Regions from separate parts of the Actinoplanes sp. SE50/110 genome, predicted to be linked through region 3. Evidence: riboswitches for the same ligand, from Rfam matches in the RefSeq annotation. Region 3 holds a riboswitch; each other region holds the start of a gene.
What was found. Region 3 has a riboswitch for cyclic di-AMP ahead of ACSP50_RS12745 (NlpC/P60 family protein). Riboswitches for the same ligand answer to the same signal wherever they lie in the genome.
Positions count from the first base shown of each region.

Region 1: it holds a riboswitch for cyclic di-AMP, as region 3 does, so the genes downstream of both, ACSP50_RS08345 (C40 family peptidase) here and ACSP50_RS12745 (NlpC/P60 family protein) in region 3, are expected to answer to the same signal.
Region 2: it holds a riboswitch for cyclic di-AMP, as region 3 does, so the genes downstream of both, ACSP50_RS02290 (hypothetical protein) here and ACSP50_RS12745 (NlpC/P60 family protein) in region 3, are expected to answer to the same signal.

Region 1 covers NZ_LT827010.1:1,860,087-1,864,363, reverse strand. Annotated here, with positions in the region: gene rsmH (16S rRNA (cytosine(1402)-N(4))-methyltransferase RsmH) at 1-406, opposite strand, end outside; gene mraZ (division/cell wall cluster transcriptional repressor MraZ) at 656-1,087, opposite strand; gene ACSP50_RS08345 (C40 family peptidase) at 1,922-2,719, opposite strand; cyclic di-AMP (ydaO/yuaA leader) riboswitch at 2,759-2,940, opposite strand; gene ACSP50_RS08340 (Mur ligase family protein) at 3,323-4,277, shown strand, end outside.
Region 2 covers NZ_LT827010.1:520,281-524,557, forward strand. Annotated here, with positions in the region: gene ACSP50_RS02285 (glycoside hydrolase family 65 protein) at 1-80, shown strand, start outside; gene ACSP50_RS02290 (hypothetical protein) at 134-1,171, opposite strand; cyclic di-AMP (ydaO/yuaA leader) riboswitch at 1,175-1,308, opposite strand; cyclic di-AMP (ydaO/yuaA leader) riboswitch at 1,517-1,662, shown strand; gene ACSP50_RS02295 (hypothetical protein) at 1,661-2,707, shown strand; gene ACSP50_RS02300 (ABC transporter ATP-binding protein) at 2,763-3,533, opposite strand; gene ACSP50_RS02305 (ABC transporter permease) at 3,526-4,277, opposite strand, start outside.
Region 3 covers NZ_LT827010.1:2,869,383-2,873,659, forward strand. Annotated here, with positions in the region: gene ACSP50_RS12735 (BlaI/MecI/CopY family transcriptional regulator) at 1-151, shown strand, start outside; gene ACSP50_RS12740 (M56 family metallopeptidase) at 148-1,065, shown strand; cyclic di-AMP (ydaO/yuaA leader) riboswitch at 1,179-1,310, shown strand; gene ACSP50_RS12745 (NlpC/P60 family protein) at 1,325-2,302, shown strand; gene ACSP50_RS12750 (tetratricopeptide repeat protein) at 2,393-3,601, shown strand; gene ACSP50_RS12755 (phosphatase PAP2 family protein) at 3,832-4,277, shown strand, end outside.

The DNA of each region.
Region 1 (4,277 bases), 1.0 Mb from region 3:
GCATGTCCAGCGGGGCGTCCTGCGCGTACGCGAAACCGCGGTCCGCCTCGTCCAGCTGCAGCGAGGACACGCCCAGGTCGAAGAGTCCGCTGTCGATCGCCGGGATGTCGAGCTCGTCGAGCACCCGGGGCAGCTCGTGGTAGACCGCGTGCACCAGATGGATCCGCTCGGCGAACCGGGCCAGCCGGTGCCGCGAGTGGGCGAGCGCCTCGGTGTCCCGGTCGAGTCCGATCAGGACCGCCTCCGGGAACCGCTCCAGCACCGCCTCGGCGTGCCCGCCCAGACCCAGCGTGAAGTCGACGTGCACCGCGCCGGGCCGGGCCAGAGCCGGACCGAGCAGCTCGAGGCAGCGTTCCAGCAGCACCGGAACGTGCGCGCCGCGCGGCTCCCCCATGTCGACCCCCATTGACCCACCCGCTCGCGTTCCACTCGGTTCGTTGCCGTGTTGCCGTGCCCTGCTGATCCGTACCGGCCCGGCCGCGCATCCGTACCGCCAGATCCCCATCCGCTCGCATCCCGCGCCGGCTGGCGCCGGCTGGGGACACGCGCCTGGCGCCGGGGAAGAGGCGCCAGGAGCGGGAGCGGCTGGAGATCTCGCAGTACGGCAGCAGTGGCGTCCGGGCCGCACTCCCAGCGGCCCACCGAGTGCCACGCCCTACAGTCCGCCGGGCAGCACCCCCTCCTGGATGTCGGCGAAGTCTTCCTCGCTCGCCGAGAGGTAGTCGTCCCAGGACTGCCGGTCCCAGATCTCGACCCTGGTGCTGGCCCCGATCACCACGAGATCCCGGCCGAGACTCGCGTACTCCCGCAGATGCGTGGGGATGGTGACCCGGCCCTGTTTGTCGGGGACCTCGTCGTGCGCGCTGGCGAAGAACACCCGGCTGTAAGCCCGGGCGGCCTTGTTCGTCACCGGCGCCTCACGCAGCTGGCCGGCGATCCGCTGGAACTCCGGCATCGGGAACACGTACAGACAGCGCTCCTGCCCTTTCGTGATCACGACACCTCCCGCCAGCTCGTCGCGGAACTTCGCCGGGAGGATCAGCCGGCCCTTCTCGTCCAGCCGAGGGGTGTGCGTGCCGAGGAACATCGGCCCCCACCCCTTTGCCGGGACGACCGTCCCTTCGCGGAGGGAGCGGACCGTCTGTCAACTCGGGCCGGCAGGCTCCGCGGTTCGAGTCCCAGGGTTTCGGTTCCTCGGTCCTGCCACTGGGCCCCACTCTACTCCACTTCCCTCCACCTGCAACCCGAAAGCAACCGCTCGCGAGCCCTTTTCGCGGACGTAATCCCAGTTCACAGGTGGTGGAGCAAACGCAGCCCGCCGAGCATGATCCACCACGTCCGGTTTCCGACATCCGGCTCAGCGGGCGGAAAACTCCCCCGGAAACGCCCACCGCACCCCGCACGAAAGCCCCGCAAACCCGCCCGTGGAGGAAAGTGGAGCCCTCCGGTGGAGAAAAATGGAGCCTCCACCCCGCCTCCCCCGGGCTCCTGATCCACCCGCCACCGCGCTCCACTCCCGACCACCCACCCCCTGCGGGCCCACCCTCCACAGTCGCGCCACCACCCTTACCGGCCCACGCACCACCACCCCGCCCAGTTGGCCGCCGCCCGCCGGCCCCGGCGCCCAGGCCAGCGTCAGTCGAGGGGGCGAGCCGCGCGCGGCCGCGACGATCGCCCGGCGAGGCAGAGCGGGATGCGGACGGGGCGGGACCACCGACGTACCGGGAAGCAGGAACCTGAGGAAGCACGGACCGTGAGCCGACAGCGGCCGGAACGCCAGTGGGGCGCGATCCGATGCGGATCGCGCCCCACTGGCGTTGCTTCCTTACTTACTGCACTTACTGCGCTTACCGCCGCCGCCGTCCGTCATCCACCGGGAAACACCCGGCGGCAGCCGGTCGAGGCGGAGGCCGACGACTGGTCAGGCGATGCGGCGTACGACGTAGTTGCTGCCGTACATCTTGTGCTTGCCGACCCGGGCCCCGGTGTGCGGCGAGTCGTACATGTAGCCGCCGCCGGCGTAGATCCCGGCGTGGTAGCCGTACGACCCGGACCGGAAGATGATCAGATCGCCGGGCTGGGCCTGGCTCTTGCTCACCGCGCTGCCGTAGCGCTGCTGGGCGTCAGCCTTGTGCGGCAGGCTCCTGCCGGCCGCGACCTTGTAGACGTAGAGGGTGAAGCCGGAGCAGTCGAACCGTTTCGGTCCGGCGGCGGCGAACTTGTACAGGGCGCCGACGTGCTTCTTGGCTTCGGCCAGGACCCGTGCGCCGCCGTTGGCGCGGACCGTGATCAGCATGCGTGAGCTGGAGGTCTGCGCGTAGCCGGTGCCGGTGAACAGGGTCCGGATGTAGATCGACGACTTGGGCCCGGTGGTGAAGGTGACCGCGCCGGTGCTGCTCTTGGTGGCCCACGTCTGCCACTTGCCGCCGCGGTAGCCCTGCAGGCGGATGGTGCCCTTGGCGATCTTGCCGGTCTTCGGGTTGATCACCTTGGCGGTGACCTTGAGGACGGATCCCGCGGTGATCCGGCGAGCGGTGGTCGTGGTGGTCAGCCTGGGCTGCACGAGGGTTTTGGCGGCGGCCGGCGCGACTGCCCGGACGGTGTTCGCGGCGGTGGTGACCGGCGTCGCCTCGGCTGCTACGGCGGGCGACGCGCCGATCAGCTGGCCGGCGCAGAGGCAGAGCCCCAGGGAGAGTGCTGCGGTACCGGCGCCGGACATGCGGCGGCCATGGCTCGAACGGTGTTCGTGCACGGTAAGGTTTTCCCTCCGGCACGCCTGCGAGGTTAGCTGTCGGGTTCGGGCGGGAAGGCTGCCCGGCCACCTGAGTGGCTTCACCCCAAGGTCCACGTCGCCCGTGGGGCGCGACGCTGGTGCGGACCGGGATTGGTTCCCCCGTCCCTGCCCCCTGATGCCTTGTCAGCTTTCGGTGCATTGCGGTGGTCGCGTCGACCAGTCCGGGGCAGGGCTCGGCGTGGTCCGGTCGGCGCGGCCGGCGAGCGGTTGCCGCCGGTGAATCTTTGGTACCCGACTTCGCCCTCGATCGTCAGGTGCGATGTGATTACTCACCGTGATTGGCACGTGAGCCACTGTCCAATTTGCTAGCTCCGGAAAACAAATGTCATTGCTTTGAGTGCTCGACCGCATACGATCTGTCGATCCAGGTCAGTGAACCAGAACACACATTTTTTCGGCCGGTAACCCGGACGAGCGCACACGCGGTAACTCGACCGGATTACCCGGCCCGCCATCGGGGACCGGACCTTCCGGCAACTCGACGTGACCCCGCGGTCCGGTACCCTCGCTGGCGTGACGGACGGGAAGATGCCCTTGCGGGCGATAGTCGCGACCACCGCGTCGAAGACCGCGGCGGCGCTCTCCAGGGCCGCGGGCCGCGGCGACGGCTCGGTGATCGGCGGCTGGATCGGCCTCAAGATCGACCCCGACCTGCTGGCGCATCTCTCCTCGGGCCGGGCGGTGGCGCTGGTCTCCGGCACCAACGGCAAGACGACCACGACGCGGCTCACCGCGGCCGCGGTCGGCGTGCTCGGCCGGGTCGCCACCAACTCGTACGGCGCCAACATGCCCACCGGGCACACCTCCGCGCTCGCGAAGGAGGGGCACACCCCGTTCGCCGTGCTGGAGGTCGACGAGCACTACCTGGCCCAGGTGATCGACGCCACCCGGCCCAAGGTGGTGGCGCTGCTCAACCTCTCCCGCGACCAGCTCGACCGGGCCAAGGAGGTGGCGATGATGGCGCAGCTGTGGAAGACCGCGCTGGCCGGCCACCCCGAGATCCGGGTGGTGGCCAACGCGGACGATCCGATGGTCGTCTGGGCGGCCGCCGGCAGCCCGCAGTCCATCTGGTTCAGCGCCGGTCAGCGCTGGCACGACGACTCGTTCGTCTGCCCGGAGAGCGGCCACCCGATCGAGCGCGCGAACGGCGACTGGTGGTGCACCGGCTGCCCGCTGCGCCGCCCGACCCCGCAGTGGGTGGTCGAGGAGGACGGCGTGATCGACCCGCGCGGCGACTGGCACCTGGTCAAGCTGCAGCTGCCGGGCAAGGTCAACCTGGGCAACGCGGCCACCGCCCTCGCGGTCGCCGGCGAATTCGGGGTTCGCCCGATCGAGGCGCTCCCCCGGCTCTCCCGGGTGACCTCGATCGCGGGACGCTACGCCCAGGTCGACCGGGACGGCCGCAACATCCGGCTGCTGCTCGCCAAGAACCCGGCGAGCTGGCTGGAGGCGTTCGACATGGCCGACCAGGCGCCGACCCTGC
Region 2 (4,277 bases), 2.3 Mb from region 3:
TCCCGGCGCCCGGCCCGGCCGGCCCGGCGCCGACCCAGCCGGCCGGCCGCGCGCCGGTGCGGCGCGCCACGCCGAACTGACGTAGAGCGGAAAAAGGGCCTCCCGCACGGCGGGAGGCCCTTTTTGCGACCGGTCAGAGCAGCGATACGTGGACGTGGTCCGTGTGGTCGCTCGGGCCGTGGTACGCGTGCCAGTTGTTGGTCGCCGGGAACCAGATCTGCTTGTACCAGATCACGTAGTAGATCCCGAGCCGGTCGGCGTTGCGTACCAGGAACGCGGTGAGGTCGTTGCCGTACCGCATCATGTCGCTGTTGTGCGCGACCGAGAAGCCGCTCTTCTGCAGGGACCAGTCGCAGGCCCGACCCTTCGGATGCTCGAACGGGCCGCCGTCGCGGTGGCACCCGACGAAGCGGTTGAAGCCGGCTTTCTTCACCTCCTGGTAGAGGTGCAGGGTGCGCTTGGTGATGCAACCGCTGGTGGTCGGGTCGTCCACGGTGCAGGACTCGGGCGAGAATCCGCCGCTGGAGTTGCGCGGCGCGGGGGCCGCGACCTTGGACGTCGCGTCGACGAAACCGGCGGTGATGGTCTTGTTGATGCCGGTGCCACCACCGAGCAGGTCGAGCTGGCTCTCCGCAGTGTCGTGCTGCTTCTGCTGGATGGAGAGCTGCTGCTGCTCGTTCTTCAGCTCGGCGTCGAGCGCCGACTTGCTGTTGGTGATCGTGGCGAGCGTGGTGTTCAGATCCTTCAGCTTGTCGTCGTTGAGCTTGTTGATCTCCTCAAGACCGATGGCCTTGTGCAGGAAGTCGCTCGACGAGTCGGCCCGCAGCAGGAAGCCGACCGTGGTGAGCTGGCCGATCTGGTACTGCTGCCGGGCGATCGCGTTGACCTCCGGGATCAGCGCGTCGCGGCGCTTCTCCGCGGCGGAGATCTGGGTGGCGAGGTCCTTCTGCTTCTTCTGCGAGGCCTCGACCGCGAGCTTGGCGTTCACGTACCGCCGGTTGGTCGCCTCGATCTGATCGGAGAGGTCGTCGCCGTCGTCACCCTCCGAGGGTGTCGTCGACGAACTGCCGCTCGGCGCGGCGTGTGCCGGCGTGACGGGCGCCACGAATATCGTGGTGGCCACGAGCGGCGCCAGGGCAAGCATCAGCCACCGGCGGGGACGTGCGGTCATCAACTATCCTTCCTAGTCACCGCCGACCGAGTTAGCTGACGGGTTCGGGACGGAAGCTATCCCTACCGCTTATCGCGGATTCACCCCAACTACCTGGTTCCCCGGCTCACCTTTCGGTGATTGGGCGGCGGCCTGCCGGCAACTCGGGGGCGGTGCCGTCCTGGCAGGACCGGCGGCCAGTTTACCTGAGATATCTCCGGACATCAGGGTCCGGGAAATGGCAAAGCTGTTACCGCCCAACGACTTTCCGTAATCGCCACCACCATTGGTGACCGCCTCGTAGCAATCGGTGCGAGAACTGTCGATTCCTCGATCGAGTGGGTATGGTCTGATGCGGTTCCCACCCGGGGACCGCCGCCTAATCGCAGATCCTGAGAATTCTGAGCGAGCCGGGGATCCACATTCTTCCGGGGTGAATCCGCGCCAGCGGTAGGGGTTTCCTTCGTCCCGAACCCGTCAGCTAACCCGGCCGGCGGCCGACGGAAGGAAATGGACCCTGTGCAGGATGTGACGGCACGGCGACGATGGGCAGCCGTTCTCGCGCTGCTGGTCGCCGCATGCGGGATCGCCGGCGTGACCACGCCGGCCGCCGCCGCTCCCCGGCCCCTGGCCGCCCCGGGGGAGTCCGGTGACGACGGTGAGGGCGGCTCCAAGTCCCTGCTCGACAAACTCGACGAGGCCTCCAAGGGTTACGTCACGGCCAGTGCCAAGCTCAAGCAGTCCCGGGCCGAGCAGACGAAACTGGCCGCCGAGCTCAAGCAGCTCGACGCCGACATGGGCCCGCGGCAGGCCGCGCTGAACAGGTACGCCGCGCAGGCGTACACGATGGGCCGGTTGGGCCCGCTGAGCGCGCTGCTCACCGCGAACACCTCGGCCGGGTTCCTGGACCGGGCCCAGATGCTCGGCACCGTGGCCGCCAAGCAGACCCTGGCGCTCGACGAGCTGAAGGCCACCCGGGCCGGTCGGCAGCAGGCCAAGGCCGCGATCGACCAGGCGGTCACCGACCAGGCGAAACTGACCAAGGTGATGGCCGCCCGCAAGACCCAGGCCGAGCAGGCGCTGAAGAACGCCAACCAGGGCGGCGACTCCGGTGGTGACAACTCCGGCGGCGGCAGCAGCTCGAACGCGGACAAGCCCGGCGGCAGCCTGGCCGGCGGCTGCACGGTCGACGACCCGACCACCACCGGCTGCATCACGCCGCGCCTGCTGTTCGCGATGAAGCAGGCGCAGAAGGCCGGCTTCACCCACTACGTCGCGTGCTTCCGGCATCAGAACAGTGGGGAGCATCCGAAGGGGCGGGCCTGCGACTTCGCCGCCGACAAGGGCGGCTTCGGCGGGGTGGCGACCGGGAGCAGCAAGACCTACGGCACCGACCTGGCGAACTACTTCATCCACAACTCGGACACCCTCGGCGTCCTCTACGTGATCTGGTTCAAACGGATCTGGTTGCCGAGCAGCGGATGGAAGGCGTACAGCGGGGTCGGGGGGACGCCCTCGACGGACCACACCAACCACGTACACCTGTCGGTCATCTAGAAACCGCAAGAAGCCCGGGCCGATGGCCCGGGCTTCTTGCTGGGGACGAGCGAACCTACTTCTTCATGTAGGTCTCGTACTCCTTGAGTACGTCCTCGGTCGGGCCGTCCGCCCGGATCAGCCCCGACTCCAGCCAGATGACCCGCTCGCAGGTGTCCCGGATCGACTGCTCGCTGTGGCTGACCAGGAACACCGTGCCGGCCTGGGCGCGCAGCTCGCGGACCCGGGCCTCGCTGCGGCGGCGGAACTTGGCGTCACCGGTGGCCAGCGCCTCGTCGATGAGCAGCACGTCGTGCTGCTTGGCGGCGGCGATCGAGAAGCGCAGCCGGGCGCCCATGCCGGACGAGTACGTCCGCATCGGCAGCGAGGCGAAGTCGCCGCGCTCGTTGATCCCGGAGAAGTCGATGATCTCCTTCTTGCGCTCCTTGACCTCGGCCGGGGTCATGCCCATGGCCAGGCAGCCCAGCTCGACGTTGCGCTCGCCGGACAGGTCGTTCATCAGGGCCGCGTTGACGCCCAGCAGCGACGGTTGGCCGGCCGCGTAGATCGCGCCCCGGTGCACCGGCAGCAGACCGGCGACGGCACGCAGCAGGGTCGACTTGCCCGAGCCGTTGCTGCCGATCAGGCCGACCGCTTCACCCTTGTAGGCGACGAAGCTGACGCCCTTGACCGCGTGCACCTCGCGCACGTTCGCCGAGTTGGTCTTGGTGACCAGGCGCTTGAGCGCGGAGACCGGGCTGACCTGGTTGGCGCCGATCGCCCCGACGATCTTGTAGACGATGTGGGCGTCATCGGCGATGACGGTGGGGATCCGCTCGTCAGCCACGGCCGTAACCCTTCTCTCCACGCCAGAAGTACAGGAAGCCGGCGGTGCCCACGACCACGGCCCAGATCACGCCCTCGATCCACAGCATCTTGGGGGTGCCGACGAGCTCCTGGCCCTCCATCAGCGAGTGCCGGTACAGCTCGACGAAGACCAGCATCGGGTTCGCCTCGATCAGGTGCAGCTTCCACCCCTGCAGGGCATGGGCATGGGTGAAGCGGGTGACCGGGTAGAGCACGGCCGAGCCGTACATCCAGAACCGCATGATGAACGGGACCAGCTGCTTGATGTCGCGGAACGTGGAGCCGAGCCGGGCGCCGCCCATGGCCAGGCCGAAGTTGAACAGCGACTGCAGCAGCATGACCGGGAAGATCAGCAGCCACTGGACGGTGATCGGCTCGTGGCAGAGCAGCACGATGATCAACAGCACGCCGGTGGCGGTGATGAAGTTCCGGATCTCCACGAGCGCGGCGGACAGCGGCAGGCTGGCCCGCGGGAAGTGCAGCGCCCGGATCAGGCCCAGGTTGCCGGTGATCGAGTTGACGCCCTGCGACACCGTCGACTGGGTGAAACCGAAGACGAACACCCCGATGCACAGGTACGGGATGAAGTTCGGATTGTTCGCGCCGGTGCCGATGATGACACCGAAGATGACGTAGTACACCAGGGCGTTGATGGCGGGGGTGAGCACCTGCCACAACGTGCCGAGGTTCGTGGTGCCCAGCGTGGACACCGTCTTCGCCTTGG
Region 3 (4,277 bases):
GGCGCAGACCCGCGAGGAGATGACCGCCGGCCTGATGCTCGACGCGCTCAGTGCCACTCCCGATCGGGACGCCGCGCTGGCATACTTCCTGGGCCAGCTGCCGCCCGGCGCCATCCAGGCCGCCCTGAACGCGACACCGAAAGAGACGTGACCGCACTCCTGCTCGGTGCCCTCGGGTTGACCCTGTCACTGGTCGTCCCGGGCATCCTGGCCGGCGCCCGATGGCCCGACCGCGCCCCGGTCGCCGCCGTCCTGCTCTGGCAGGCCCTCACGCTGACCGCGGTGCTCTGCGCGCTCGGCGTGGTGCTGGCCGCCCCCGAGGAGCTGACCCGGGCGGCCGGCGCCGGCCACCCGTGGGCGGTCGCCGCGCTGGTGTTCTCCCTGGCGGTCGCCGCCACCATCGTCACCCGGCTGTTGATCTCACTGATCCGGGTCACCGCCCGGGCCCGGGCCCGCCGCGAACGCCACCGCACGCTGGCCGACCTGCTCGACCGGGTGGAACGGCACCGCGAACTGGGCGGTCCCGAGGTGCGGGTGCTCGACGCGCCGTTGCCACTGGCCTACTGCGTGCCCGGGCGCGAGCCCCGGGTGGTGCTCAGCGACGCGGTGCTGCGGGTCCTCGACCGTGCCCAGGTCGACGCGGTGCTCGCCCACGAGCAGGCGCACCTGCGGCACCGGCACGAGCTGGTGATGGAGTCGTTCACCGCGTTCTACCAGGCGGTGCCGGCTCCGCTGCGCTCCCGGGCGCCGCTTGACGCCGTACACCTGCTGTTGGAGATGGTGTCGGACGACGCCGCGCGGCGCCGGACAGGCGCGGCGCCCCTGCGTGCCGCGCTGTCCCGGCTCTCCGACGCGGTTCCCCTCGCGGAGGAGGCCCCGGCCGACCCGGCGGGTGAATCCCGGCGCCGCCGCCTCGACCGGCTGGCCGGTCCCGAGGTCACCTCGCGGGGCCTGTCGGTGCTCGCCGGGCTCGCCGCGGCCAGCCTGATCGTGCTACCCACGGTGATCCTGATCGTGCCCTGGCTCGGTCAGGCCCTGGATGCCTGGCCATTCCGGTCACTGTGAGTGCTGGAGGGTGTGCGAGCGGTTTCGCCGCGGGCGCGCGCTTCATTTGCCTCGGTGATCCGGGTACGGTGGTCCCCGGTTCGGCAGCCCCCCATCGTCCATCCGGCCGATCTGACGAACCACCGCCCAATCGCCCGTAACGGCGAGCCGGGGAACCAGGTAAGTGGGGTGTAGCCGTTCGCGGCCGGGCGTTCTTCCCGCCCGAACCCGTCAGCTAACCCGGTCGGCGGCTGAATGGAAGAAAGGACAACGCACCTACGTGAAACGGATAGGCGCGCGTGGCGTGCTGCGCAGTCTGCTCTGCGCCGCCGTCGCTGCCGGACTCGTTCTCACCGGACCTGTCGTTGCCCACGCCACGCCCTCGCCGTCCAGCGTCGAGGACCAGATCGACAAGCAGTGGAACGAGCTCGAGCCCGTCATCGAGGACTTCAACGACGTGCACGGGAAGCTGATCAAACTGCAGAAGCAGCAGAAGCAGCTGAACGCGACGCTCGACCCGCTGCAGAAGAAAGTGGACGTGGCCATGAAAGACGTCCGTGGCCTCGCCTCGGACGCCTACATGCAAGGCCCGCCGACCGCTGTCGCCGCGATTCTCAGCGGTTCGCCGACCAGCCTGACCGAGAAGCTCTCGCTGCTCGAACAGCTCGCCGCGAACCGTCAGGACTCGATCAGCGAGGTGGTGAAACTCCGCGACAAGTACGCCGCCGACAAGGCGAAGGTGGATGCCCTGGCATCCGAGATCTCCGCCCGCGACGCCGATCTGAACCAGAAGAAGACGGCGATCGAGAAAGAGATCACCTCCCTGCAGAAACTGCGCCTGCAGGCGTACGGGAAAACGGATGACGGGCCGTTCAAGACGGGTCCCTGCCCGGTCGACTACACCAACGACATCGGTGGCCGGGCCGCTCAGAAGGCGTGCGACCTGATCGGCAAACCCTACGTATTCGGTTCCGAGGGCCCGAACAGCTACGACTGCTCGGGACTGACGAAAGCGGCGTGGGCGTCGGTCGGCGTGCACCTGGAGCACTACACCAAGGATCAGTGGACCGAGGGCCGCGCGGTTTCGCGAAGCGAACTGAAACCGGGTGACCTGGTCTTCTACTATTCCGACGTGCACCACGTGTCGATCTACATCGGCGGTGGAATGGTCGTGCACGCACCGCACACGGGCGACCACGTGCGGATGGCGACGATCGATCGCGGTCCGATCGCCGGCTATCGGCGGCCCTCGGGCTGATCCGGTCAGTCGGGTCGTCAGGCCGCTTCCGGTGCGCCGGGGGCGGCCTTTCGCGTTCCGGCACATCGGACACGGGCATAATCGCGTTTCATGAGCGACGCGCTGATCGACAGCCTGACCGCCGCGGTCCAGGCCCGCCCCGACGACCTGCCGCTGCGGCTGCACCTGGCCGAGTTGCTGGTGACGGCCGGCCGGGGCGCCGAGGCGATCGAGCACGCCGCTCAGGTCCTCAGCCGTGATCCGGCCAACGAGACGGCCCGCGGCTTGATGACGTCCGCGCTCGGCGGGCCGGCCCCGGCTGCCGCCCCGGCCTCCGGGGTCGACTGGGGCGCGATGGAGCAGCAGTTCGGCGATGTCGTCCCGCCCCGGTTCGCCCGGGCCGGCGACGAGCCCGAGCCGGTCACCGGCGATGCCGACCGGGCGTTCGACGTCGAGCGGTCCACCGTGACCCTGGCCGACGTGGGCGGCATGGCCGAGGTGAAGAAGCGGCTCGAAGTGTCCTTCCTCGGCCCGCTGCGCAACCCGAAACTCCGCAGCCTGTTCGGCAAGAGCCTGCGCGGCGGTCTGCTGCTCTACGGTCCGCCCGGCTGCGGCAAGACATTCCTGGCGCGGGCGGTGGCCGGGGAGATGGGCGCGGCGTTCCTCTCGCTGTCGATCACCGACGTGCTGAACATGTGGATCGGCAGTTCGGAGCGGAACCTGCACGACCTGTTCGAGTCGGCCCGCGGGCACGCCCCCTGCGTGCTGTTCCTCGACGAGATCGACGCGCTGGGGCACAAGCGCAGCCAGTTGCACTCCTCGGCGATGCGTACCGTGGTCAACCAGTTGCTCACCGAGCTGGACGGCGTGCAGGGCGGCAACGAGGGCGTCTTCGTGCTGGCCGCCACCAACGCGCCGTGGGACGTCGACGCGGCCCTGCGCCGGCCGGGCCGGCTCGACCGGACCGTGCTGGTGCTGCCGCCGGACGGTGCGGCCCGGGCCGCGATCGTCGAGTACCACCTGCGGGACCGGCCGGTCGCCGGGGTGGATCTGGCGGCGGTGGCCGCGGCCACCGAGCACTTCTCCGGCGCCGACCTGGCGCACCTGTGTGAGACGGCCGCCGAGTACGCGATGCGCGACTCGATCGCGACCGGCGAGATCCGCATGATCAACCAGGGGGACATGCTGGCCGCGGCCCGCGAGGTGCGCCCGTCGACGGACGCGTGGTTCACCACGGCGCGCAACGTCGCGATGTTCGCCAACGAGAGCGGCGAGTACGACGACCTGGCCGCCTACCTGAGGAAACGGAAGGGCCGCTGAGCCTTTTATCACTAACGGGTCACGGAAACTTGCCCGTCTGGCAAGATCGCCGGATGCTGTGCGTCATGCCGCATTCATTCGGCGGCAAGCTTCGCCGCCCCACCGCTGGTCACCGGGGTGTTGCCGGGCACCGCTAGAGTGGCCCGAGTGGTCACATCATGTGGCCATTTTTCTCGATCTAACGGTTTTTGGGTGTCAGCGAGCCGGGCCGGCTCATTGAGGAGCTTGCCGTGAGCGTCGCCGCCCCACCCCGTGCCGCCCGCTCCCAGTGGATCTCCGCGCTCCGCGAGCTCGGTCTGGTCGCCGTGCTGTTCACGATCTACAAGATCGGCCGGATCGCCGCCACCGGCCACGTCGTCGAGGCCTACGACAACGCGCGCCGCGTCTGGGACCTGGAACGCTGGATGCACCTGCCCGGCGAGCTCAGCCTTCAGCACCGGTTGCTCTCCTGGCACTGGCTCGTCGAAACGGCGAACTGCTATTACGCGTACGTCCATTTCCCCGCCACCGTGGCCTGCCTGATCTGGTTGTACGTGCGCCGCCCCGCCCACTACCGCTGGACCCGCAACGTGCTCGCCCTGCTCACCGGCGCGGCGCTGGTGGTGCACTTCGGCTTCCCGCTCGCCCCGCCACGGATGCTGACCGCCACCGGCATGCTCGATCTGGGCCGCATCTA